4 regions of the Lysinibacillus sp. NPDC094177 genome follow, and region 3 is predicted to be linked to each of the others. Evidence: riboswitches for the same ligand, from Rfam matches in the RefSeq annotation. Region 3 holds a riboswitch; each other region holds the start of a gene.
What was found. Region 3 has a riboswitch for S-adenosylmethionine ahead of ACQKNC_RS16915 (MetQ/NlpA family ABC transporter substrate-binding protein). Riboswitches for the same ligand answer to the same signal wherever they lie in the genome.
Positions count from the first base shown of each region.

Region 1: another riboswitch for S-adenosylmethionine. It lies ahead of ACQKNC_RS19285 (O-acetylhomoserine aminocarboxypropyltransferase/cysteine synthase family protein); the one in region 3 lies ahead of ACQKNC_RS16915 (MetQ/NlpA family ABC transporter substrate-binding protein).
Region 2: another riboswitch for S-adenosylmethionine. It lies ahead of ACQKNC_RS12470 (cyclase family protein); the one in region 3 lies ahead of ACQKNC_RS16915 (MetQ/NlpA family ABC transporter substrate-binding protein).
Region 4: another riboswitch for S-adenosylmethionine. It lies ahead of ACQKNC_RS18715 (bifunctional homocysteine S-methyltransferase/methylenetetrahydrofolate reductase); the one in region 3 lies ahead of ACQKNC_RS16915 (MetQ/NlpA family ABC transporter substrate-binding protein).

Region 1 is NZ_JBNNTW010000015.1:71,191-77,176, reverse strand. Features, by position in the region: gene ACQKNC_RS19300 (acetyl-CoA hydrolase/transferase family protein) at 1-380, shown strand, start outside; gene ACQKNC_RS19295 (DASS family sodium-coupled anion symporter) at 536-2,017, opposite strand; gene ACQKNC_RS19290 (glycerol-3-phosphate acyltransferase) at 2,210-2,842, opposite strand; SAM riboswitch class I at 3,139-3,252, shown strand; gene ACQKNC_RS19285 (O-acetylhomoserine aminocarboxypropyltransferase/cysteine synthase family protein) at 3,370-4,671, shown strand; gene ACQKNC_RS19280 (hypothetical protein) at 5,024-5,410, shown strand.
Region 2 is NZ_JBNNTW010000006.1:160,151-166,136, reverse strand. Features, by position in the region: gene ACQKNC_RS12480 (Cof-type HAD-IIB family hydrolase) at 1-405, shown strand, start outside; gene ACQKNC_RS12475 (DedA family protein) at 1,022-1,618, shown strand; gene ACQKNC_RS12470 (cyclase family protein) at 1,677-2,414, opposite strand; SAM riboswitch class I at 2,513-2,617, opposite strand; gene ACQKNC_RS12465 (hypothetical protein) at 2,764-3,174, opposite strand; gene ACQKNC_RS12460 (MFS transporter) at 3,435-4,619, opposite strand; gene ACQKNC_RS12455 (winged helix-turn-helix transcriptional regulator) at 4,729-5,112, shown strand; partial or broken gene ACQKNC_RS12450 (aldo/keto reductase) at 5,181-5,986, opposite strand, start outside.
Region 3 is NZ_JBNNTW010000011.1:20,367-26,352, forward strand. Features, by position in the region: gene ACQKNC_RS16900 (alpha-hydroxy acid oxidase) at 1-593, opposite strand, end outside; gene ACQKNC_RS16905 (methionine ABC transporter permease) at 607-1,278, opposite strand; gene ACQKNC_RS16910 (methionine ABC transporter ATP-binding protein) at 1,271-2,296, opposite strand; gene ACQKNC_RS16915 (MetQ/NlpA family ABC transporter substrate-binding protein) at 2,401-3,225, opposite strand; SAM riboswitch class I at 3,468-3,572, opposite strand; gene ACQKNC_RS16920 (pyridoxal phosphate-dependent aminotransferase) at 3,935-5,104, opposite strand; gene ACQKNC_RS16925 (PhzF family phenazine biosynthesis protein) at 5,245-5,986, shown strand, end outside.
Region 4 is NZ_JBNNTW010000014.1:31,776-37,761, reverse strand. Features, by position in the region: gene ACQKNC_RS18725 (protoglobin domain-containing protein) at 1-936, shown strand, start outside; gene ACQKNC_RS18720 (protoporphyrinogen oxidase) at 1,461-2,849, shown strand; SAM riboswitch class I at 2,975-3,074, shown strand; gene ACQKNC_RS18715 (bifunctional homocysteine S-methyltransferase/methylenetetrahydrofolate reductase) at 3,290-5,137, shown strand; gene metH (methionine synthase) at 5,130-5,986, shown strand, end outside.

The DNA.
Region 1 (5,986 bases), on a different contig from region 3:
ATGGAATCGGCGGTTCTGGAGACTTTGCACGTAATGCGCGATTAGGTATTTTCGTCACAAAATCTTATGCGAAAGGCGGAAATATTTCTAGTATAGTTCCAATGGTATCGCATGTAGACCATACAGAGCATGATGTAGACGTAATTGTAACAGAGCAGGGAGTAGCAGACTTACGTGGGCTTGCTCCAAAAGAACGGGTTGGGCTCATTATCGATAACTGTGCACATCCGGAATATCGTGAGCAATTATGGAAGTATTTTAACGATGCCAATGAAGCAACAGGTGGACACCATACGCCTCACAATCTAGAAAAAGCGCTATCATGGCATGTGAATTACGCAAAAAATGGTACGATGAAGAACCCTGCTTTATCGAAATAATAAAGTTGTAAAAGCCTTGAAGGTCAGTTGATTTGTTCCTTCAAGGCTTTTAATTGTTAATAATGTAATCTCGAATGCTTAGGAGCTCTACGAAGTAATCGGGTAACACCTTGAACTGAACTGCTCAGCTATCCAAAGAAAACCCTAGCTTCTTCTTACAATAATCCAATCCATTTCCAATACGTTGCGGAGAATAGAAGGACTAGGATGTATCCAATAATCGTTAATGGAATACCGGATTTTAAGAAATCCTTTGTTGTAAAGGCTCCTGTACCATAGGCAAGCATATTTTGTGGTGCACTAATAGGTAAGAGGAAGCCAAAGCTAATAACGAATTGTTGCACGATAACGAAACCAACCTGATCAACATTAGTCGTTAATGTTGAGGCTAAAACGATAAATACTGGTACAAGCGCAGATGCTAGGCTTGTTGCACTTGCAAAACCTAAATGAATAAGAATATTAAATAAAGTAACAAGCGCGATTGTTGCAAGAATTGGCATAGAATCTAAACCGAGTGAACCGAATACTTTATCAGATAACCACGATGCACCTTTAGTATTAAGTAAAACCGTTCCTAGCATAATTCCTACTGCAAAGACAATAATTGTCCCCCAAGGAATATGCGGTTCAACTTGCTTCCACGAATAGACTCCGATTTTTGGCATTAATAAAATAGCAATTGCAACGATTGTGACGGTTGTTGTATCGAATGGGTGAAGTTTGCCCTCAGTAGCCCAGAAAAATAATAAAACTACCGATGTTATGATTAAACGAATTTCTGGAGCTTTTAATGGACCAAGTTCCGCAAGCTGTTTTTTGATTACTTCTCTACCGCCTTCAATATTACTTGTTTCAGGCTTAATTAGTGTAATCATAATGAAAAATAGAGCTACTGACATGATGATTGAGAAGGGGGCAGCGTAAAGTAACCAAGAACCCCAAGAAATATCAACACCAAATTGTTCTTTAATAAAATTTAAAGCGACCATATTTTGAGCTGCTGCCGTTTTAATACCGATATTCCAAATGGAGACAGCTTGCACAGAGGTAATGACAAGTAAAGCAGCAAGTCGACTATCACGTGGTAACCCAAATGCTGCTACCATTCCGAGTAGTATTGGGACAACTGCGCCTGCACGTGCAGTAGCAGAAGGGACAAAGAATGCGAGTGCAATAGATACTAAAATAGCACCGAATACAATGGCTTTCGTTTTTGTCCCTACTAGTGAAAGTATCCATAGTGCAAGACGTTTATGTAAATTCGTAATTTGCATGGCTGCCGCTAGGAAAAGAGCTGCGGCTACTAGTGCAACTGCAGAATTACTAAATCCACTTAATGCTAATTTTAGTGCATCCGATGTTCCTAGCTCTCTTGCTGGATCTTCCATTGACGGAGCCAACCCTAGTAAAATTGTAACGAGGGCAATAATCATGGCCGAGCTAACGGGATAGGAGACAGCTTCTGTAACCCAAAGAATGACTGCGAAAGCTAAGATAGCTAAAGCCCGTTGTCCAGCTTCAGGTAAATCGCCGTTATTAGGTAAAAAAATAATGATGATTAGTGAAGCGAAGGCTAATCCAATCCAGAGCGGCTTCAAATTACGTTTCGGTTTTGCTTGTTCAGAAGTAGACATACTTTTTCATCCTTTCTATAAATGTGGATATTATTTCCTATAACATCGGCTAGTAAAATGCTTTATTAAGAAAGTAATTTGTTTATTTATTGTAAAGAAAATTTACATATGAAATACTCTCAATTTATAGAGATAACGGGCAATTACGAGAAAAAATGTGGTCATAGAACAGACGAAAATTTCCAAAAGATATTATTTTTTCTTTTTAAATGCAGAGGTTACTTTAGGCTCAGTTCCCTGTATTAATCGTTTAATATTTTCGAGATGCAAAATGAGCGCTATGCCAAAAAGTAGTAAGGCTATAATCGTTGGGCCAACTCCAGGAATCCATAAATATGTGGCAGTACAAAAAACAAGGTAGAATTCAAGTACACCAACAATTAAATAGTTCGTAGCGAAAGATAAAATAACAAATAAAATGAGTGCAAATAAGCCAATTTTCCAATCAACCGCAAGTAATATCCCGATGATTGAAGCAGTTCCTTTGCCACCATTGAAGGCCATATAAAATGGGAAATTATGACCTAGAATGACACCAGCAGCTACGATATAGGTAAAGAGCCAAACTTGTACTTCTGTTAATTGTGTTGTATCTGCTAGATAGACATGAGCACCGATAATAGCTGCAACGCCTTTACCGATATCGATAAGTGCAACTAATATACCGTATTTCCATCCAAGGGAAAGTGTTGCATTAGAGGCACCTGCATTGCCAAAACCAGACTTTTTTAGATCTACCCCGGATAAAAATTGAGCAACTTTAGAACCATGAATACAGCCAATAAAATAACCAGCAAGAAGAAAAATGATAACGGCCTTTATCATAGAAGTCCTCCTTTCTAAATAAATAGGTTCATCACCAAAAGATATGGGTGGAATTTGTTTAAATCTATACCATTTATATAATTTGATTGGAGGCTGGACGCCCCTAGGAAAGCGCCCAGTAGGAACAGAAATCAACCCCACGTTTTGGTGATAAACTATTAAATATTAAAATAGTGTATGCGTTTGTATTACATAAAAAAGCAGACAGAAGTTTCGGAAAAAATAAAATTTTAGTGTTGACAGAGAAAAAGTCTATGTTTTATACTGTGTAACAACGATGGAAATTGAATCTCATACTCTTATCAAGAGCGGCGGAGGGATAGGCCCTATGATGCCCGGCAACCAGTAAGTGACGAACTTACTAAGGTGCTAATTCCTACAGATTCTTACTTGGATCTGGCAGATAAGGGGAGGAAAACTTGCAACCGCAACCCTCTTCTTAGCTGAAGAGGGTTTTTGTTTTCTACTGAAAAAATCCTCCTCATCTCCGGTACCATCGTAAAAAAATAACCATTTGGAGGTATACAATGACAAATTTTAAACCAGAAACATTGCTGTTACACGGTGGGCAAGAGCCAGACCCGGTAACAGGATCTCGTACAGTACCCGTATATCGCTCAACGGCATTCGTTTTTAAAGACACTGCTCATGCGCAACGTCTTTTTGCCTTAGAGGAAGCTGGCAATATTTACACGCGCATTACAAACCCAACTGTAGATGTTTTTGAAAAGCGCGTTGCTTTATTAGAGGGCGGTACAGCAGCAGTAGCACTTTCATCTGGTGCAGCAGCAATCGCATTTTCCATTTTAAATCTTGCAGGTGCAGGGGATGAAATTGTTGCAGCTAGCTCTTTATACGGAGGTACTTATAATTTATTCGCCAACACACTACCAAACTACGGTATTAAAACGATTTTCGTAGACGAAACAAATCCAGAAAATTTCCGAGCAGCTATTACTGATAAAACAAAGGCCGTGTTCGCTGAAATTTACGGGAATCCAAGTTTAAAGGTACTAGATATTGAAAAGGTAGCAAATATAGCACATGAAAACGGCTTGCCATTAATTATTGATAGCACATTTGCTTCGCCATATGGCTCTACACCAATTGACTTCGGTGCTGATATCGTCGTTCATTCCGCAACAAAATGGATTGGTGGTCATGGTACAACTTTAGGTGGAGTTGTAGTAGATGCAGGGAAGTTTGATTGGACTCGTGGACGTTTCCCAGGCTTTACCGAACCAGATGCTTCTTATCACGGTTTGCGTTATGGTATTGACACAGCAGCAGCTGCATTTGCTACAAAACTGCGTGTACAATTACTACGCGACTTTGGACCAACATTAAGTGCAGATGCAGCATTTAATTTATTACAAGGTTTAGAAACGCTTCATTTGCGTATTCCTAAACATAATGAAAATGCACTAGCAGTGGCTGAATATTTACGAAACCACCCATCTGTGGAATATGTAAATTACAATGGCTTAGAAGATTTCCCTACTCATGATTTAGCAAAAAAATATTTAAGAAATGGCTTCGGTTCAGTGCTTACATTCGGTATTAAAGGTGGACGTGAAGCAGGACGTAAATTAATCGATAGTGTGAAATTATTCTCGCACGTAGCAAATGTAGGGGATGCCAAATCGTTAATTATTCATCCAGCATCTACTACACATCAGCAACTATCAGCTGAGGAGCTAATCCAAACTGGCGTAACCGAATCGCTCATTCGCTTATCCATCGGTCTAGAGGCAGTAGAGGACATTATTGCAGATTTAGAACAAGCTATTGAACAAGTAACAGCTTCACAACAACAAGTAGAAGCATAATAAATAAAAAACATTGGTTAATGTTGTAGCGTTTACGTATTTTCCCATTCGATAGGCCTCATTTGGTAATGCGTAAAACGTTGCTGCATCATCCACTCGCCTCATTTGGTGAGAGTAAGGAAATTGTTTAAAATTAATACCTAGTAATTTTATAAGTATTATTGACTTACTTAAATCCTTGTTTTATACTAGGGATTAAGAAAAGTGTTCGAAAGGCTACCAACCTAGAACCAATTTATAGACTAATTTAGTTTTCAAAAGTGCTCCCCCACTTTTGAATATATAAAGAGGAGTAGTTGCTCAGCCAGTAATTACTCTTATCTACAAAAACTGATGATAAGGAGTGTTTTAAATGGGAAATGTTTATAGTGCGCAAAACATAGCATCTTATCTTATTTATGAATTAAATGAAGGTCATGTATTTGTGAACAACATGTCCATTCAAAACATACTTGCGTCAGTTGAGCGTAAATGGCAAGAGATCTTTGGACATTCTACGTTTAAGGAAATCGTTTATGCCAAAGAGGAAGGTTATACAGTAAAAGAAGTTTTCGAAGCTTATGAAAGCTATGGAGCAAATCATATTCCTCTACCTGCGACAGAGTATTACTTAAAATACGGTACATTCCAATTAGTTGAACGTACGTATGCAATACCAAATTTTACGCAAGAGGAAATAGGATTGGTGCAACAAGCTTTAACTCAATATCGTTATAAATTGCTAGCCAAAGCTAGCTAATTATCCCTCATATAATCGGGCTCATTCTCTGCTGCTACAGGGAATGAGCTTTTTAAATTAGATGATGAACATATACAGAAAAAATTTTTATTAATATATTTTAAAAGAACAATTTTTATGAATGTCTTTACATACATATATAATAGAAGAAAGGCATTTATTTTTGGTATATCACCAAAAGTTGTGGATGACATTTGTTAAAAATTTATGCCATATATAAGTTGATCTTCGTTCTGACTGGGCGACTCCTTGGGGCTCAGCGATAGAGGAACGAAGGCTAATACCATCACATCCTTCGTGACCAACATCCTGTTGGCTCAAGCGGATCATCGAACGCCCTCAGTCAAAACGGAAATTAACCATAGATGATCCATATTTTTTTATTAAGAATCGTCAATATTTGTTCAATTATTATAGATCAAGTGAAAAATCATATATTAAAAGGGATGAAAACGATTTCTTTTGCACTTCTAGAGGAAACAAATGTCCATCCTAGAAAGATTTTTCTTGTGCAATGTATGTATATACGTTACAATTTTCTTTAAGTTGAATTTTGAATTATTTGAATTTGTTTGT
Region 2 (5,986 bases), on a different contig from region 3:
GAGACATTATCTTTGCGAGAGTTTCCTATGATTAATGAAGATATTTTAACGCAAGAAGTTTACTTAATGTGTTTATATGGCAATGAGGATGTGGAGAAAAAGTATATTTCAAAATTCCCTCATTTATTATTTAAAAGGTGGCACCCTTACATTACAAACGTTTTGCAACATGATGTTTCCAAATCTATTGCTGTTCAGGCTGTACTAGATTATTTTAACTTGAACCCTGGGGAAGCTTTTGCTTTTGGTGATGGAGATAATGATATCGACATGCTGGAGCAGGTTGGCTTTGGTATTGCGATGGGCAATGGTAGTGAAGCATTAAAAAATGTTGCTGATTATGTAACGAAAAAATCAACTGAGAATGGTATTGATTATGCTCTTCGTGAGCTACAAATAATTTAACTCCTTTCAGCAGATGTCTTTTGACCGAAAGCAAAGCGACAGGTACAGATGTCTTTTGACCGAAAGCAAAGCGACAGGTACAAATATTTTTTGTACCGAAAGCGAAGCGACAGGTACAGATGTCTTTTGACCGAAAGCAAAGCGACAGGTACAGATGTCTTTTGACCGAAAGCGAAGCGACAGGTACAGATGTTTTATGTAACGTAAGTGAAACGGCAGTTACAGAAGTCTCCCACTTCAATAGGTGGTGAGATGAATGTGGTTTTAAGTCACTTTTCAGCGGGTGTCCAAACAACCCCTGAAATAGAGGAACTCAGTCTAAGAACGCCACGTCCTGTGGCGACGACTGAGTGACCAACATCATGCTGTTGCTGTCGCTTCGTTGCACTACGCTTTCGCGCAAAAGACATCTGTTGCTGTCGCTGCGTTAGCACTACGCTTTCGCACAAAAAACATTTGCAGGCCTAAGCACAAAGCCGATTCCGGACGCAATTATGCCGAGGCATAATTGATTGGAGAAAACTGTATTAAATACATAACACTCATAATGTTGTTTCCATTGAGTTATTATAAAGCTAACTATTAAAAATTATTACGTTTTAGGTGGGATGGAATTATGGCGCATCATGTGCAATCTCTTATTGAACATTACGGATATTTTGGCATCATTCTTATCCTAGTTGGAGGGATTGTTGGGCTACCACTTCCAGATGAGATATTTTTAACATATGTAGGGTATAGTGTTTATCGCGAAACTCTAGCACATATCCCAGCTTTAATCAGCGCTATCGTAGGTGCGGCAGGGGGAATTACCCTGAGCTACTATATAGGTTATAAATTCGGGCTTCCTTTATTGCAAAAATACGGTTCGAAAATCCATATTACTGAACAGAAAATTGATTTTACTAAAAAGTTATTTGCGAAAATAGGTCCAGGATTATTATTAATAGGATATTTTATTCCTGGTGTGCGTCATCTAACAGCATATATTGCGGCTATTAATAATTATCCTTATAAAAAATTTGCTTTCTTTGCATATACGGGAGCAACTATATGGACATTTACTTTTATTACCTTAGGAACGATACTTGGAGAGAAATGGCGTTATGTTGGGTTATATGTATCCCGTTACAGTGTTTATCTTATAGTATTGTTCATATTAATAATGTTGATCGTTTATTTTGTTTTCAAAAGAAGGAATACAGCGAAATAAATTATTTTCATGAAGAAAGGTCTGATTCTATATTTATTGAATCAGACCTTTTGCTATATTAAGGTAATATTGCGAATGAACGGACAGGGAATCCAGACGCTTTTTCAGGCTTTGGCACAATATTGAATATAGCGGCCCCTTTTGGAGGTAGTTTATCCAAATTTGTCATAAGCTCAATTTGGTAAGTATCCTTCTCTAGCACAAAATATTCACCGTCTAACTTACCGTTTTTACGAAAATCTGCTGCTGAATCCGTGTCAAAAGTTTCGTGGCCAATAGCACTTACTTTTCGTTCGTTGAATAAAAATTGTAACGCTTCTAATCCCCAGCCCGGAATATGATTATTACCATCAGCGTCCTTATTGCTGAAAGACTCTTTATCTGGCCAACGTTTACTCCAATCGGTACGCAGCGCAACAAAGGTATCTGCTTCAATTTCTCCATATTCAGCTTCAAAGTCAAGAATATCTTGAATACTTAACGTGTAGTCGTTATTAATTTCGGCTTCCTTCGATTTATCAATAACGATTAGTGGTAGCACTAGTTCTTTTAGCTCCAATTCTTCTAAATAGCGTGTATCTCGCACAAAATGAATAGGTGGGTCGATATGTGTTCCGTATTGCCCAGGGAAAGTGAATTGTTGTGCAAAGAAGCCATCGTCATGCGAAAATAATGTTTCAAATTTTGCATCGTCAAACATAAAGAAATGAGGAGAATTTGGACCAAATGTATGTGTTAAATCGACCCATTCTTTCGATTTCAATAGTTGAATTGCTCGTAAAAGTTCGTTTGTCATAATAGTTCCCTGCTTTCTTTTAATTTTTTTGAATGCAACAATAAAAAAGAGTCCTCCTTGAAGAAGAGGACTCTTGTGCAATGCAACATAAGTAAGTCTTCTCATCTTCAAGGCTGAATTTTGCCAATTGGAATTAGCACCATACCTATAGGCTGGTTGCTGAGACTTCATAGGGCCAATCCCTCCGTCTCTCTTGATAAGAAAAAATAATATAAGAATTTTCAGAAATAACAATTACAAATACTTTAGCATATTTATTTATAGTTTACAAGTTCGATAGGGATACAAGGTTAAAATTCATAAAGATGCTAAAGGCAAAAAAAGTGGCCCTCTTCAAAGGACCAACTCTTCACCAACCCAAAATTAATGTTAGTTTACAACAGCTACTTTCAGTAAATGTTATACGAAATCCATCTGGTGTATAGGTAGTTTCGTATTTTATAGTAATGCCTGTTGACGCAATTAACTTTTCAACTTCTGTTTTCTTTGATTGTTGTGCCGCGTCCATAAGATCATGTGCAAATTGCTCTGATTCATCAATTTTATCCGTAAGTAATTGTGCTTGCTGCATAATATCCTTGATCCGTTTCGCGGAAGTCTTCAATTTCTTTGTATTGACGATTGGAAATGGACTTCTATTCGTTGGGTTTGTCGGCATTGCTAGATGGCTAGAAGGGTGTTGAATTGTTGGCTGATTTGCCATTACCCATGCCGGATAATAATTAGGATAGACAAAATACGGATAAGGATTGTAATACAACTAAATTCCTCCTATCCTATGCTGATACCTTATATTATGTACAACAAAGCCATTTGTTGCTGCCGCTACGCTTTCGCACAGAAAAGCCATTTGTTGCTGCCGCTTCGCTTTCGCACAGAAAAGCCATTTGTTGCTGCCGCTTCGCTCCAGGGTCTCAACTATGACTAATCCCTGAGGAGGTACCCGTTGATAAAAATTGAAATTGTTCCGATAAAACGAGAAAAGATTCCGATAAAATGAGATTTTGTTCCGATAAATCTTCAAAGTTTGTTTCTATCAAAGAGTAACCATAGAAATGTAGTAGCTGCAGCAATCATCACCATGCCGAATCCGTATATAGGAGTATGAGCTAATGATTGATGACGAATGATGAATCCTCCGATGTATGACCCTAGAAAAATGCCAATGTTAAAAGCTGAAATGTTTAATGCTGAAGCCATTGAAATAGCTGATGGTATATACTTTTCTGAAAGCTGAACGGCATAAAGCTGTAATCCTGGCACATTCATAAACATAAATAGCCCCATCATAAAGACCATCAATAATCCAATGATTGATGATTCCAAAAAGAAGCCGATGCCGAGTACTGCCAATGCTAAGCCGATAAAGATAATAAAAATAGAACGTAAAGGGTTATTATTCGCAAAACGACCACCTAATGTATTACCGATGGCAACACAAATACCATATACAACTAAGATCACGACAATTGCCTTTGGTGAGTAGCCCATATACTGCTCTAAAATAGGAGAAACATAGGTGTATACAACGAATGCGCCACCATACCCAATTGCAGTAATAAAGAGGATTAATAACATTCGAATATTCCCTAATACTTTACCAATATCTCGAATGGATATTGGATTACCTTTCGATAAGTGACTTGGCACGAGCAGGGCATTACTAATTAATCCAATGATGCCTATGAGAACAATGAAAATGAACGACATTCGCCAATCAGTTACTTGTCCAATAAAAGTTCCTAGCGGGACACCAGTGACAGTTGCTAATGTTAGCCCTGTAAACATAAAAGCTATTGCACTTGCTCGTTTATTAGGTGCCACAACATCTGCAGCGATAACAGAGGCAATAGACATAAACACGCCATGTGCTAATGCTGAAATAATACGGCCGGCAATTAGTAATGAGAATGAGGGTGCTAGAGCTGCAAGTAAATTCCCGATAATAAAAAGTACCATGACGAGCAATAACACATTTTTGCGACTAAGGCGCGATGTTAATGCTGTTAAAAGTGGTGCACCAATAGTTACACCTAGTGCATATATGGATACGGTTAAGCCCGCAGTACTTAATGTTATATCAAAATCTTTTGTAATTAATGGAAGTAATCCGACGCTTATAAATTCTGTAGAGCCGATACCAAATGCACTGATGGCAAGTGCGAGTAATGTTAGTTTGGCATTCGGCACTTTTGTATCTTTCATTCTAATAATATCTCCTTTGATTTTTTGTATAGTGTATAGTAATATTCATACATACCAAAAAGTTCGTAGGGTACTTTTAGTTACTTTTGAATATTACAGGGGGTTTACAATGAAAAAAGTTTATAATATTGGTGTTGAAGCCACTCTTGAAGTCATTGGGGGCAAATGGAAACCTATTATTCTTTGTCATCTTAACCACCATGGTCAGATTCGTACGAATGAATTTCGCCGATTGATTCCAGGCATTTCGCAAAAAATGCTAACAAGCCAATTGCGTGAATTAGAGCAGTCTGGATTAATTAATCGCAAGGTGTTCAATCAAGTACCGCCGAAAGTTGAATATTCGTTAACACCTTATGGTCAAGAAATGGACCCTGTGCTGAACATCCTTTGCACTTGGGGTGAAAAACATATCGAAAAGCTACAAGATAAAGGTGAAGATGTACTGTTAATGCAACGTGATGAAGATATCGCGATGATGCATACATCTTAAATAGATTGGTAAGAGACTGTCACGAGAAGAAAATTAGACAGTCTCTTTTACGTTTACATAGCTATCGTTTACATGACAAAGTCAAACACATCTGGGTTTGGTCCAACACGTTGTTCTAGATTCATAGCGTTAATGATCGCCATCTCTTCATCAGTTAGGGTGAAATCAAAAATATCAGCGTTTTGAATCATACGTTCTTTACGCACAGATTTTGGAATTGTGACGATACCATTTTGAATATCCCAGCGTAAGATCACTTGAGCATTTGATTTCTCGTATTTTTCAGCTATTGTTGAAATAGTTTCATTATCGAGGAGTCCACCTTGCATTAATGGTGCCCAAGCTTCCATTTGTATATTGTGCTCTTCGCAGAACGAACGTACCTCAGTTTGTTGCAATCGTGGATGTAGTTCTACTTGGTTAATAACTGGTGTGATACGAGCTATTTTAAGAAGATCCTGTAAGTGCGAAACTTGGAAGTTACATATCCCAATAGCTTTAATTTTCCCTTGCTCGTATAAATCTTCGAGTGCTCTCCAAGCTTCAGCAAATTTATTTTTACCTGGCCAATGAATGAGATATAGGTCTAAATAATCTAGCCCTAATTTTTCTAAGCTGTCCTCGTATGCTGCAATTGTCTCTTCATAGCTCAAGCCATCGTTCCATACTTTTGATGTAATAAATAAATCCTCACGTTTTAACCCAGTAGTTGCTAGTGCCTGACTAATACCTCACCAACCCCTGTTTCATTACCATAAATAGCAGCAGTATCGATACTACGGTAACCAACCTCAATCGCATTTTTCACCATTTCTGCTGTAACATCATTCGGTACTTGAAATACGCCTAGACCCATACCAGGCATTTGTAAGCC
Region 3 (5,986 bases):
TACCCAAGCTTTAATGGTGAAAATTGATTGCGAACATCTTCTTCACGCCAGCCGAGCATGACTGTATCTACAGTTAAAACAATAGCCTCAAAACCAGCAGCCTCGGCTCGAGAGGCCATACTATATGCAATTTCTTCATTTGTTGACCAATATAATTGAAACCATTTAGTAGCAGTAGGAGCTGTTTGTGCTACATCCTCAAGTGCATAGCTTGAAACTGTACTTTGAATATAAGGGATTTTTAACTGATATGCTGCACGTGCAACGGCAAGCTCTCCCTCGTCATGTGCCATTCTGTTCATGCCAACAGGAGCAAATAAGAAAGGCGTTGGATGTACTTTTCCGAACAGCTCAATCGATGTATCAATACTTGAAACGTCATGTAAAAAACGTGGAATAATAGAGTATTTTTCAAAGGCTGCGCGGTTATTTTGTAATGTTTGCTCACCCCCAGCACCTGAACGGATGTAGCCAAACGGACCAGCTTCCAATTTTTCTGCAACAGCCTTTTCTAAATCTGTAAAGCAAATAGGGAAGGGGGCTTGTGCATTAATATTCTTTAACAGTAGATCGCCATCTGTTGTCTTTGTCATCGTAATCCTCCTACTAATCTTTCTTTAGTTTCGCAGCAAAGCGGTTACCTATTGATTGAATACTCTGAACTAGGATGATTAAGATAAACACTGTCGCATACATCACATCGACCTCATAACGTAAATGACCGTAGCGATATGCAAGATCACCTAAACCACCAGCACCAACCATTCCTGCCATTGCAGTTGCTCCTATAAGACCGATTGTGGCAATCGTTAAACCTAAAATGATGGATGGGCGAGCCTCACGTAGTAATACATTCCAAATAATATGATGACGTTTAATACCCATTGCTGTATAAGCTTCCACAACACCTGGATCAACTTCTAAAAGTGCCGTTTCCATAAGTCGTGCAATATAAGGCGCTGTATAAACAACAAGCGGCACAATAACACCTTTTACACCGATAGTTGTGCCAACGAGTAGCTTAGTGAACGGTAAAATGAAAAATAGTAAAATAATGAACGGTACAGAGCGAATAATATTAATAAATAAATTGAAAAATTGATATAGAAATTTATTTTCAAATGATTGTCCCTGGCGAGTTAAAACGATTAAAAGCCCTAAAGGGATCCCTATTAAAATAGAAAAGAATAATGAAATCCCGACCATTTGGAAGGTTTCAATAATAGATTTCCCAATAACATCTGACCAATCTGCAAAGAAGCTTTGAATGCTATTCATTTAATTCGCCTCCTAACTCCTCAACACCTACCCCGTTTTCTGTAAAATACTTAAGTGCTTTTTCTACGATATGTGCCTCACCGTGTAGATGGACTACAATATTACCGACAATGCCGTTTTTTAATTCAATGATATTGGCTGCTAAAATATTTGGTTGTACATCATAAACTTTGCTCACTTCTGCAAGTAATGGTTTCCCTGTACTTTCTCCAAGGAATGTTAAACGAATCACACTTCCGGAAAGATTTAATTGCTCGATAAGAGAAGGAGACAAATTGCGTTGAGAAATAGTGTTTAAAAACTTTCGTGTCGTTGGGTGCTGAGGCTTCGAAAATAGTTCTATAGCAGAGCCATATTCTACGACCGCTCCTGATTCAAGAACGGAAACATCATCGCAAATTTTTTGAATAACATTCATTTCATGTGTAATAAGTAAAATAGTGATACCTAGCTCACTATTAATTTTCAACAGAAGTTCAAGAATAGCGTCAGTTGTTTCAGGATCTAGTGCACTTGTCGCTTCATCACTTAGTAAAATCTCAGGCTCTTGGGCAAGGGCACGTGCAATAGCCACACGTTGCTTTTGACCACCTGAAAGCTGGTTAGGGTAGCTATCTAATTTCTCTGTTAGGCCAACAATTTCTGCATATTTTGCAACGCGGTTTTTCACTTCAGAGTCGTTATAGCCGAGAAGCTTTAAAGGTACCGAGATATTGTTGTAAACGGTCGCTGTTTTTAAGAGATTAAAATGTTGGAAGATCATCCCTATTTTTTGACGTGTTTTGCGAAGGTCGTGTAGAGAAAGGGCATTAATATCCACATTATCGATCAAAACTTTTCCTGTTGTTGGACGCTCTAATAAATTGACACAGCGAATGAGGGTACTTTTTCCTGCACCACTGTAGCCAATAACCCCATGAATATCACCTTTTTTGACATGCAAGTTAATACCATCTACTGCTTTGACGATACCTTTTTTAGTTTTAAATTCTTTTGTTATATTTTCTAATTGAATCATACTGAATATCTCCTTTCTAAGTCCTTCTATAAAGCAAGAATCTGCTAGCTTTCCTGTAGGAGTCTCGCAGATTCTTGATTATATGAAGGAACCTTAATCGTTACTTACCAGCTTGGAATAATAGAACCTTTGAATTCCTCTTCAATAAATTTGCGTACTTCATCAGATTGATAAGCTTCAACAAATTTTTTAATTGTTGGGTCATCCTTGTTTTCAGCACGTACCGCAATGTAGTTTACATATGGAGAGTTAGTAGATTCTAAAAAAATGGAGTCTTTTTTAGGATTAATGCCAGCATCAAGAGCGAAGTTCGTGTTTATAGCTGCTACATCTACTTCACTAAGTTGTTTTGGAATTTGTGCAGCCTCTAATTCAATGAATTTCAAATTCTTTTTGTTTTCTTCCACATCACGAATAGATGCTGTTAAATCTGCTCCGCCTTTTAATTTAATAATGCCTGCCTCTTGAAGGACAAATAGTGCACGTGCTCCATTTGTTGGATCATTTGGCAATCCGAATGTTGCACCATCAGGAATTTCATCGAATGATTTATATTTCTTAGAGTATATGCCCATAGGAGTCAAAATTGTTTTTCCTACTGGCACTAAATCTGTATTGTGATCTTTGTTAAATGTATCGAGGAATGGCTTGTGTTGATAGCTGTTTGCATCAAGATCACCCTCGGCTAATGATGTATTTGGTAAAACATAATCAGAGAAAGTTTTTAGTTCTACCTCTAAGCCATTTTCTTTGGCAACTTTTGCAGCAACCTCTGCAATTTGTTCGTGTGGACCAGAAGTTACACCCACTACAATTTTATTTTCATTAATAGCCTTACTTTTACTATCTTCTTTAGTACCACAGCCTACTAACGCTGCTACCAATGTGAGACTCGCTAAACCTAATAAAAATTTGTTTTTCTTTTTCATGAAACATACCTCCAAAGTTGTTTTATCGGTTTGTATAAAAAAACAATTTCGCCTTGGCGTAATTGTAGCTGACGCTTTGCTTTCGCTACAGATAAACAATGCCGTCCGGATTTTGAATTGTGCTAGCACAATTCATTCCTTTCAAAATCCGTGACATCCGCCGGAGGCTTTTATCTTCATGTAAATGAAGATAAAAAAAACTCTCTTAAAAAAATTAAGAGAGGCTCATGAAAAAACGTCCTCTCTTATCTTTCAAACGACTATCGTTTGCAGGATTTAGCACCTTCCTTAAAAAAGGAGGTTGCCGAGCTTCATAGGGCCAGTCCCTCAGCTACTCTTGATAAGAGATTTATAATATTTTTTTGTAAATCCGATAGAACTAATATAAATTATAGGATATAGTTAGTCAATTGAATTTTTTAAATTTTTTATTTTATTATAATATTTTAGTTGCGAAAGAGGCATGGGAATGTCTGTTAAAGTAAGGCGGGAATATTGTTATCACTGCCGATGTCGTTTTAGCAGAAGTACAAGGGATTTATCATATTCGACAGTTTGCTGAAGAAACAGGTCACTATTTTATCCGCTAGAAGAGGGGCTGAAGCAACCAAGAAAGATTGTGAAATGAAAAAACTGTCCCCTGTAGCAAGTGTGAGCTAATAGGACAGTTTTTCGATAGGTTCTTGCTCAGGAAGGGGGATTGAAACGCTCATGAGCTAAATAAGTTTAATTTTTCAATTCTGCTGATTGCTTCACGTATGCGGTCTTCGCTAACAAGTAAGCCAACCCGCACATAGCCTTCACCATATTGACCGAAGCCGTTACCTGCAGCTACTGCGATATCAGCTTTGTCGAGCAATAAATCAGCAAATTGTTCACTCGTAAAACCTAATGGGACAGGGAGCCATGCAAAGAAAGAGCCTCTAGGTGCTGTTACTTGCCAACCAATTCGCTGAGCTTCTTCGATAAGGACGTTTCGTCGACGCTCATAAGTCGCTCTTAGCTTATCAGCGCAACATTGAGAAGCAGTAAGTGCAACTGCCGCAGCTTGTTGCACTGCAGGAAATTGACTACAAAATAGATGATCTTGAATAAGGTTAATGGCTGCAACAATATCAGGGTTACCAACTGCAAAACCAATGCGCCAGCCTGCCATATTATACGTTTTGGATAATGTATACATTTCGATACCGACATCTTTTGCACCGTCAGCTTGCAGGAAGCTAATAGGTCTATTGCCGTCAAATCCAATCGCCCCGTAGGCAAAATCATGTGATACGATAATATTGTGCTCTTTTGCAAAGCGTACTGTTTCTTCGAAAAATTCAAGTGTTGCAGTACCACCGGTTGGATTATTCGGGTAATTCAAGTAAAGAAGCTTTGCCTTTTCTTTTACTTCATTGGATAAAGCATTATAATCAGGCAGGAAATTATTCTCTGCAAAAAGTGGCATGACTTCAAAATTAACATCACCTAATACGACACCAGATAAGTAATCTGGATATCCAGGATCAGGTAGTAACATTGTATCTCCAGGGTTTAAAACCGCCAACGGTAGCTCAACAAGACCAATTTTCGTACCACCGAGAATAGCTACTTCTGTTTCAGGATCAATGTTAACATTGTATTCACGTTTGTAGAAGTCTGCTGCTGCTTGGCGTAATTCTGCTATGCCACGAAATGGAGAGTATTTATGATTTTGAGGATTTTCTGCTGCCCCCTGTAATGCTTTAATAATGTGTGGAGGAGTGGGTTGGTCAGGATTACCTTGACCGAGATTAATAACATCACGCCCTTCAGCTAGAGCAGCGTTTACTTTTTGCACAAGTGCTGCAAAAAATTGAGTTGGGAGTTGCTGTAGTTTTTTTGAGAATTCCATGCATGTCCACCTTTTTCAGAATATAATAATTATTAAAGATATGATGCACATAATATTACTTTTTTTAGTAATTGTCTAGAGCATTTTCAAAAACTATAGGTAACTATAAGCGACCAAATACGTATATGGGGGTGGGAAAAATGAACAAAGTCTCATATTTTATCGTCAATGCTTTTACTACAGAACTTTACATGGGAAATCCCGCAGCAGTATGTTTACTTGATTCAGTAATACCTGAGTCGACGATGCAGAAAATTGCTCAGGAGATTCCTGTACCAACAACAGCTTTTGTACAAAAGAAGGATAATGATTTTTTTCTTAGATGGTTTACACCAGCAAAGGAAATACCGATTTGTGGACATGGGACAATTGCTAGCGCTTTTTTACTCTGGAAACAAGGGATTGTACCCGTCAACTCTTCAATTACATTCCAAACTTTAAGTGGTCCTTTGCAAGCGATTTGGTTTAATGAGCTGGTTGAAATAACAATTAAGAAGTACCAGTTAGAAGAGATTGAATGTCCTTTGGAGCTTGAAGAATGGCTTGGTATGAAACCAACATATGTGGGAAAAACAGAATTGGATTATATCGTGGAGCTAAGTCACGAAGAGTATATTGCAGATTTCAAAGCTGATTTTCATGCGATGAATCAGTTCCCTGTACGTGGTGTTTGTATTACAAGTCGTTCTAAGGATGAGGGGATTGATATTGTTTCAAGATTCTTTTCTCCAGCACAAGGCATTGATGAAGACCATGTAAATGGTTCCACTCATGGTGCGTTAGGACCTTACTGGTGTGAAAAGTTATCAAAAGAAAGCATCGTTAGCAAACAGCTTTCAAAACGTGGTGGATTATTATACGTTACACCAAAAATAAAAGATG
Region 4 (5,986 bases), on a different contig from region 3:
GTCCACATCGGGCTAAAAACGCAATGGTATATTTGTGCTTTCCAGGAGTTAACGGCATCATTTATTGACTTGGTTGAAGAACATATTAATCATCCTATGGATCAGCTCAATACAATTCGAGCTATCTCTAAAATTTCTAATTTTGAGCAACAATTGGTTTTAGAAGCGTTTGAGCACACAATTGAGCAACTTCATGAAAATATAGAACGTGAAAAAGAAGTGGTGGAGAAAAAGATTGTTGAGTCTTCGGAAGCCCTTGCCACAATATCTCAGGAAACGAATAACTCATTTTGTCGCTTAAGTAAACAATCAGATGAAATTAAACAACTAGCAAAAAAATCACTTCAAGTGTCGACTATGGCTGAGAGTCAGGCATTAGAAGGTCGTGAACGATTACAGAATCAATCACAAAATATGAGTAATATTATTTTCTCGCTTAATGATATAACGGAGAATATTGCACAGTTGTCAGATATGTCGAAGGAAATGGAATCAATTATGAACGTCGTTACAAATATCGCTAATCAAACAAACTTGTTGGCTTTAAATGCGGCAATAGAAGCTGCTCGTGCTGGAGAAGCGGGTAAAGGCTTTAGTGTTGTTGCAGATGAAGTGAGAAAACTATCGATTCAAACAAAGGAATCTGTCACATCGGTAGCGACGTTACTACACATAACGAATGAGCGAACAGATAAACTTGTTCATTCGCTTAGTAATATTCAAGAAGAGGTAGCATCTGGCGAAGAAAATATGGTTCGAACGGAAGGACAATTTATTAACATATTGGAAGCTATGACCGAAGCCAAAGAACAAAATGGTCGGATGGAAAAAGAAGTACAAGCAATAGTAGAAATTCTAGGCGATTTAGGTATTGCTTTTAATGAAGTAAAAAATTCTGCTAAAACGTTAGCTAGCTTTGCACAAAATTTAAATTAATTAAGAGAAAAGTAAAAGGCGAAGAAATAGTGTTTTAATTTTTTTAGGTGCTACAAACTTCAGGGTATAAATAACACTATATCAACTGTTAATATATAATATCTATTAGGCAGATAAAAGCCTCTAGTGGACATGTACTGTTTAATTCAATATATGCTGTGAAACAAAAGGAGCTATCCAATACGCTGGATAGCTCCTTTCATGTTGTTGAAAACTATTATGTAAATGAAATTAGGGTGTCATATTAAATAAAGTATGACTCTTAGGCAAAACGAGAGGTTGATCTCCGTTCCGACTGTTCGATGAGCCGCTTTGGGCAACGAATGTTTTCTGTGCGAAAGCGAATGGACAGCACCAAATGTTTTTTGCGCGAAAGCTAGTAGCCTGGTACGGAAATCACATCTAAAGCGCCACAACATTCCCGCTGGTTAGCTCCATTTTTGCTAAATTTGTAAAGGGTTTAACGTAATTTTTCGATAAAAAAGTTTATACTGAATAAAGAACTAAAAATAGGGGCGGTTAATATGAAAACAGTTGTTGTATTAGGTGGCGGAATTACGGGATTGTGTACGATGCATTATTTACAACGCCAAGTTCAGGAGAAAAATTTAGATGTAAAACTTGTGCTTGTTGAAAAAAATACATACCTTGGTGGCAAGATTCACTCTGCATACGAACAAGGTTTCATCATGGAAACAGGTGCAGATTCTATTGTAGCGCGTCATAAAGGTGTCATGGAGTTAGTAGAGGAACTTAATTTTGAGCAAAATCTTGTGTACAATGAAACGGGTGTTTCATATATTTACACAAATAATGAGCTACATGCCATCCCAGCAGACTCAACGTTCGGTATTCCTATGAGCTTACAATCTCTTGAGGAAAGTACGCTTGTATCAGAGGAAGGTAAAAAAGAAGCATTAAAGGATTTAACAATGCCAAATGAAGGGTTTACAAAGGAAAGCTCTATTGGGGAATTTCTAACGTATTATTTAGGTGAGGAGCTTGTTCAAAACCAAATAGCGCCCGTACTTGCAGGTGTATATTCGGGAGATTTAAATCAACTTTCAATTGCTTCCACTTTACCGTATTTAATCGATTACAAAAATGATTACGGTAGTATTATTAAAGGTTTCGATGCAAATAGGGAACAATTTGTGAAAGCATCCAATAAAAAATTTATTTCATTTAAAAATGGTTTATCATCACTAATTGATAGGCTTGAAGAAACATTAACGGATGTAGAAGTTATAAAAGGAATTGCCACTACTAGTGTTAAAAAGCAGGAAAATCAATACCTTGTTACATTAGCAAACGGTAAAATGATAGAAGCAAATCATGTTGTAATGGCACTGCCAAATGAATCGGTACAAAGCTTATTGCAGGATAAATCTTTGAACTGCTATTTTGAACAATTCAATACTGCATCCGCAATTACGATTTATTTAGGGTTTGATGTACCTGATAATAGATTACCAGCAGATGGAACAGGCTATATAGTATCCCATAATTCAGATGTTATTTGTAATGCAGCAACGTGGACAAGTCGCAAGTGGAAACATACCTCATCCGAAGGAAAATTACTTGTACGACTTTTTTATAAGAGCATTAACCCTGCGTATGAAGGATTGCGTATGATGACAAATGAAGAGTTAGCAGCTGTTGCCCTAGAGGATGTAAGAAAAAGCTTGGGGATTGAGGAAAAACCAACTGTTGTCGATGTGACAAAATGGATTGACCAGATGCCGAAGTATGATTTGGCACATCGTGAAGCGTTGCAAGGTTTAGTGCAAGAGCTTGAGAAAAACTATCCGAATTTATCCATAGCGGGATGCTCTTATTTTGGAGTAGGCATAGGTGCATGTATTCAAAATGGTAAAAAAATTGGTGAAGAACTTGCTGGAAAACTATCGTAATTGTCTGATATAAATCAAAATATTATATTTTTCGCAAAAATTATCCTGTGTTCAGTGAAATAGTCTTGACTCAATCGTTTGTAAACGTTATGATTCTTTTAATTATTTAAAAAATTCATACTAAATTCTTATCAAGAGAAGCTGAGGGACTGGCCCTATGAAGCTTCAGCAACCAACTTATTGTCAGGTGCTAAATCCAGAAGACCATTGTGTCGAAGATGAGAAGGAAAACAATTACGAAACGTTAAAGCCTTCTTTTTATGTAAAAGAAGGCTTTTTTATTTTAACTTCTTTCAGCTGAAGTCTCCCACCTCTATAGGTGGTGAGATGAATAAACGGATTTAAGTTGCTACGTCGTGTTTGGCCTAAAGCCTCCGGCGGATGTCACGGAATTATGCCGAGGCATAATTGATATAGATAAGGGAAGAGAGGCTAATTTTATGGGATTGCTTGAAAGGTTAAAAACAAATGTTCTTACAGCAGATGGTGCAATTGGTACAGTTTTATATGGTTATGGCTTGGAGTACTGCCATGAGGAAATGAATATACAAAAACCTGAATTAATTGAAAAGATTCATAGAGAATATATAGCAGCTGGTGCCGATATTATTCAAACGAACACTTACGGTGCTAATGCCATAAAATTAGCCCGCTATGGATTAGAATCTCGTGTGCAGCAGTTTAATGAAGCTGCTATAACGATTGCAAAACGAGCGGCGGCAGAGGGTGGACAATTTGTCTTAGGTACTATTGGGGGAATCCGCGGTATTCGAAAGAGTGACGCAACGTTAGAGGAAATTTTAGCAACGGTTGATGAGCAAGCCACTGTTTTACTTGCAGGAAATCCAGATGGCCTTTTACTTGAAACATATTATGATTTTGAAGAACTAACAGCAACTTTAACAATGCTACGAACTAAAACAATATTACCGATTATTGCTCAAGTTTCTATGCATGAACCAGGAGTTTTACAAAATGGAATGAGTTTAAATAATGCTTTACATGAACTTGAAGCGCTAGGTGCTGATATCGTTGGTGTTAACTGTCGCTTAGGTCCGCACCATACTATACAAGCATTTGAAGGTGTAGAGCTTCCAGAAAAGGCATTTATGTCGGCATATCCGAATGCCTCTCTTCTTGACTTGGAGGATGGCCGTGTCGTTTATGAATCAGAGGCAGATTACTTTGGGCGAGCAGCTGTAGCACTTCGCGATCAGGGGGTGCGTTTAATTGGTGGCTGTTGTGGTACGACACCAAAGCATATTGCTGCTGTGAAAAAGCACTTAGAGGAGCTATCTCCAGTAGAGGAAAAGTACGCGAAGCCAGAAAAAGTAGAGTTTTTACGTGAGGCAGAACCACCAAATTACGAGCCATTACATGTAAAAGTAAAACGTGAACGCTCAGTTATAGTGGAGTTAGATACACCAAGACATTTAGAGATTGAGGGCTTTATTAAAGGGGCAAAAAAATTATATGAGGCGGGCGCGGATGTCGTCATGATGGCTGATAATTCACTTGCTTCTCCAAGGATTAGCAATGTCGCAATGGGTGCCTTACTGAAAGAAACGCACGGGGTCCGCCCATTGACACATATAACATGCCGAGATCGTAATTTAATTGGTCTTCAATCACATTTAATGGGATTAAATGCACTAGGGATTCATGATATTTTAGCAGTTACTGGAGATCCGACAAAGGTAGGAGATTTCCCAGGGGCAACTAGCGTTTATGATGTATCATCAATGGAGCTAATCCAATTAATAAAACAGTTAAATAAAGGTGTATCGTTCTCAGGGAAACCACTTCGTAAAAAGGCAAATTTCTCTGTAGCGGCTGCGTTTAATCCTAATGTACGTGTGCTGGATCGCGCTGTCTCTCGATTAGAAAAGAAAATTGAACATGGGGCAGATTATTTTATTTCACAGCCTGTTTATACAAAGGAAAAAATCGTGGAAATTTACGAGGCAACAAAGCATTTAGAAACACCGATTTATATAGGTATTATGCCAGTAACGAGCTATAAAAGTGCGGAGTTCTTACATCATGAAGTACCGGGCATCAAGCTATCAGATGATGCGTTAACGCGTATGAAGGCTTGTGGGGATGATAAGGAACGCGCAACACTAGAAGGGATTGCAATTGCTAAAGAATTAGTAGAAGTAGCAGCGGAATATTTCAATGGTATTTACCTCATCACACCATTTTTACGCTACGATATGACACTAGAATTAATGAAATTTATTGAGCAATTGGATGAACAGAAAAAAGGGGTAAGTATAAATGGCTAAGCACTTGATTGAAGAGCAACTAGAGAAACGAATTTTAATTCTTGATGGCGCAATGGGTACAATGCTACAAAATGAAAATTTATCAGCAGAGGATTTTGGCGGCGAGGAATATGACGGCTGTAATGAAAATCTCGTGCTAACTAGACCAGATGTGCTTGAAAAAGTTCATAGAAAATACTTAGAGGCTGGAGCAGATATTATTTGTACAAATACATTTGGAGGTACACCACTTGTATTAAATGAATATGATCTTGGTGCGAAGGCAGAAGAAATCAATAAACGGGCTGTGGAAATTGCACGCAAAGCAGTGGATGAGTTTTCAACATCCGACTGGCCACGTTTTGTAGCAGGGGCAATGGGACCAACTACAAAAACCTTATCGGTTACAGGTGGAATTACATTTGATGAGTTAGAGGAAAACTTTTATGTTCAGGCAAAGGCATTAATTGAAGCCGGAGCGGACGTTCTGTTGCTAGAAACTAGTCAGGATATGCTGAATGTAAAAGCAGGGACATTGGGGGTATCTCGTGCCTTTAAGGCAACTGGAAAAGAGCTTCCTGTGATGATATCTGGAACAATTGAACCGATGGGAACGACGCTGGCCGGTCAAACAATTGATGCTTTTTATATTTCCATCGAGCATATAAAGCCATTGTCAGTTGGTTTAAACTGTGCGACTGGACCAGAATTTATGACTGATCATATTCGTTCTCTAGCAGAGCTTTCAACAGGCTATATTAGCTGTTACCCGAATGCAGGATTGCCGGACGAGGAAGGCTGCTATCATGAGTCACCTGAATCTTTGTCACAAAAGCTAAAAGGCTTTGCAGAAAAGGGCTGGCTTAATAT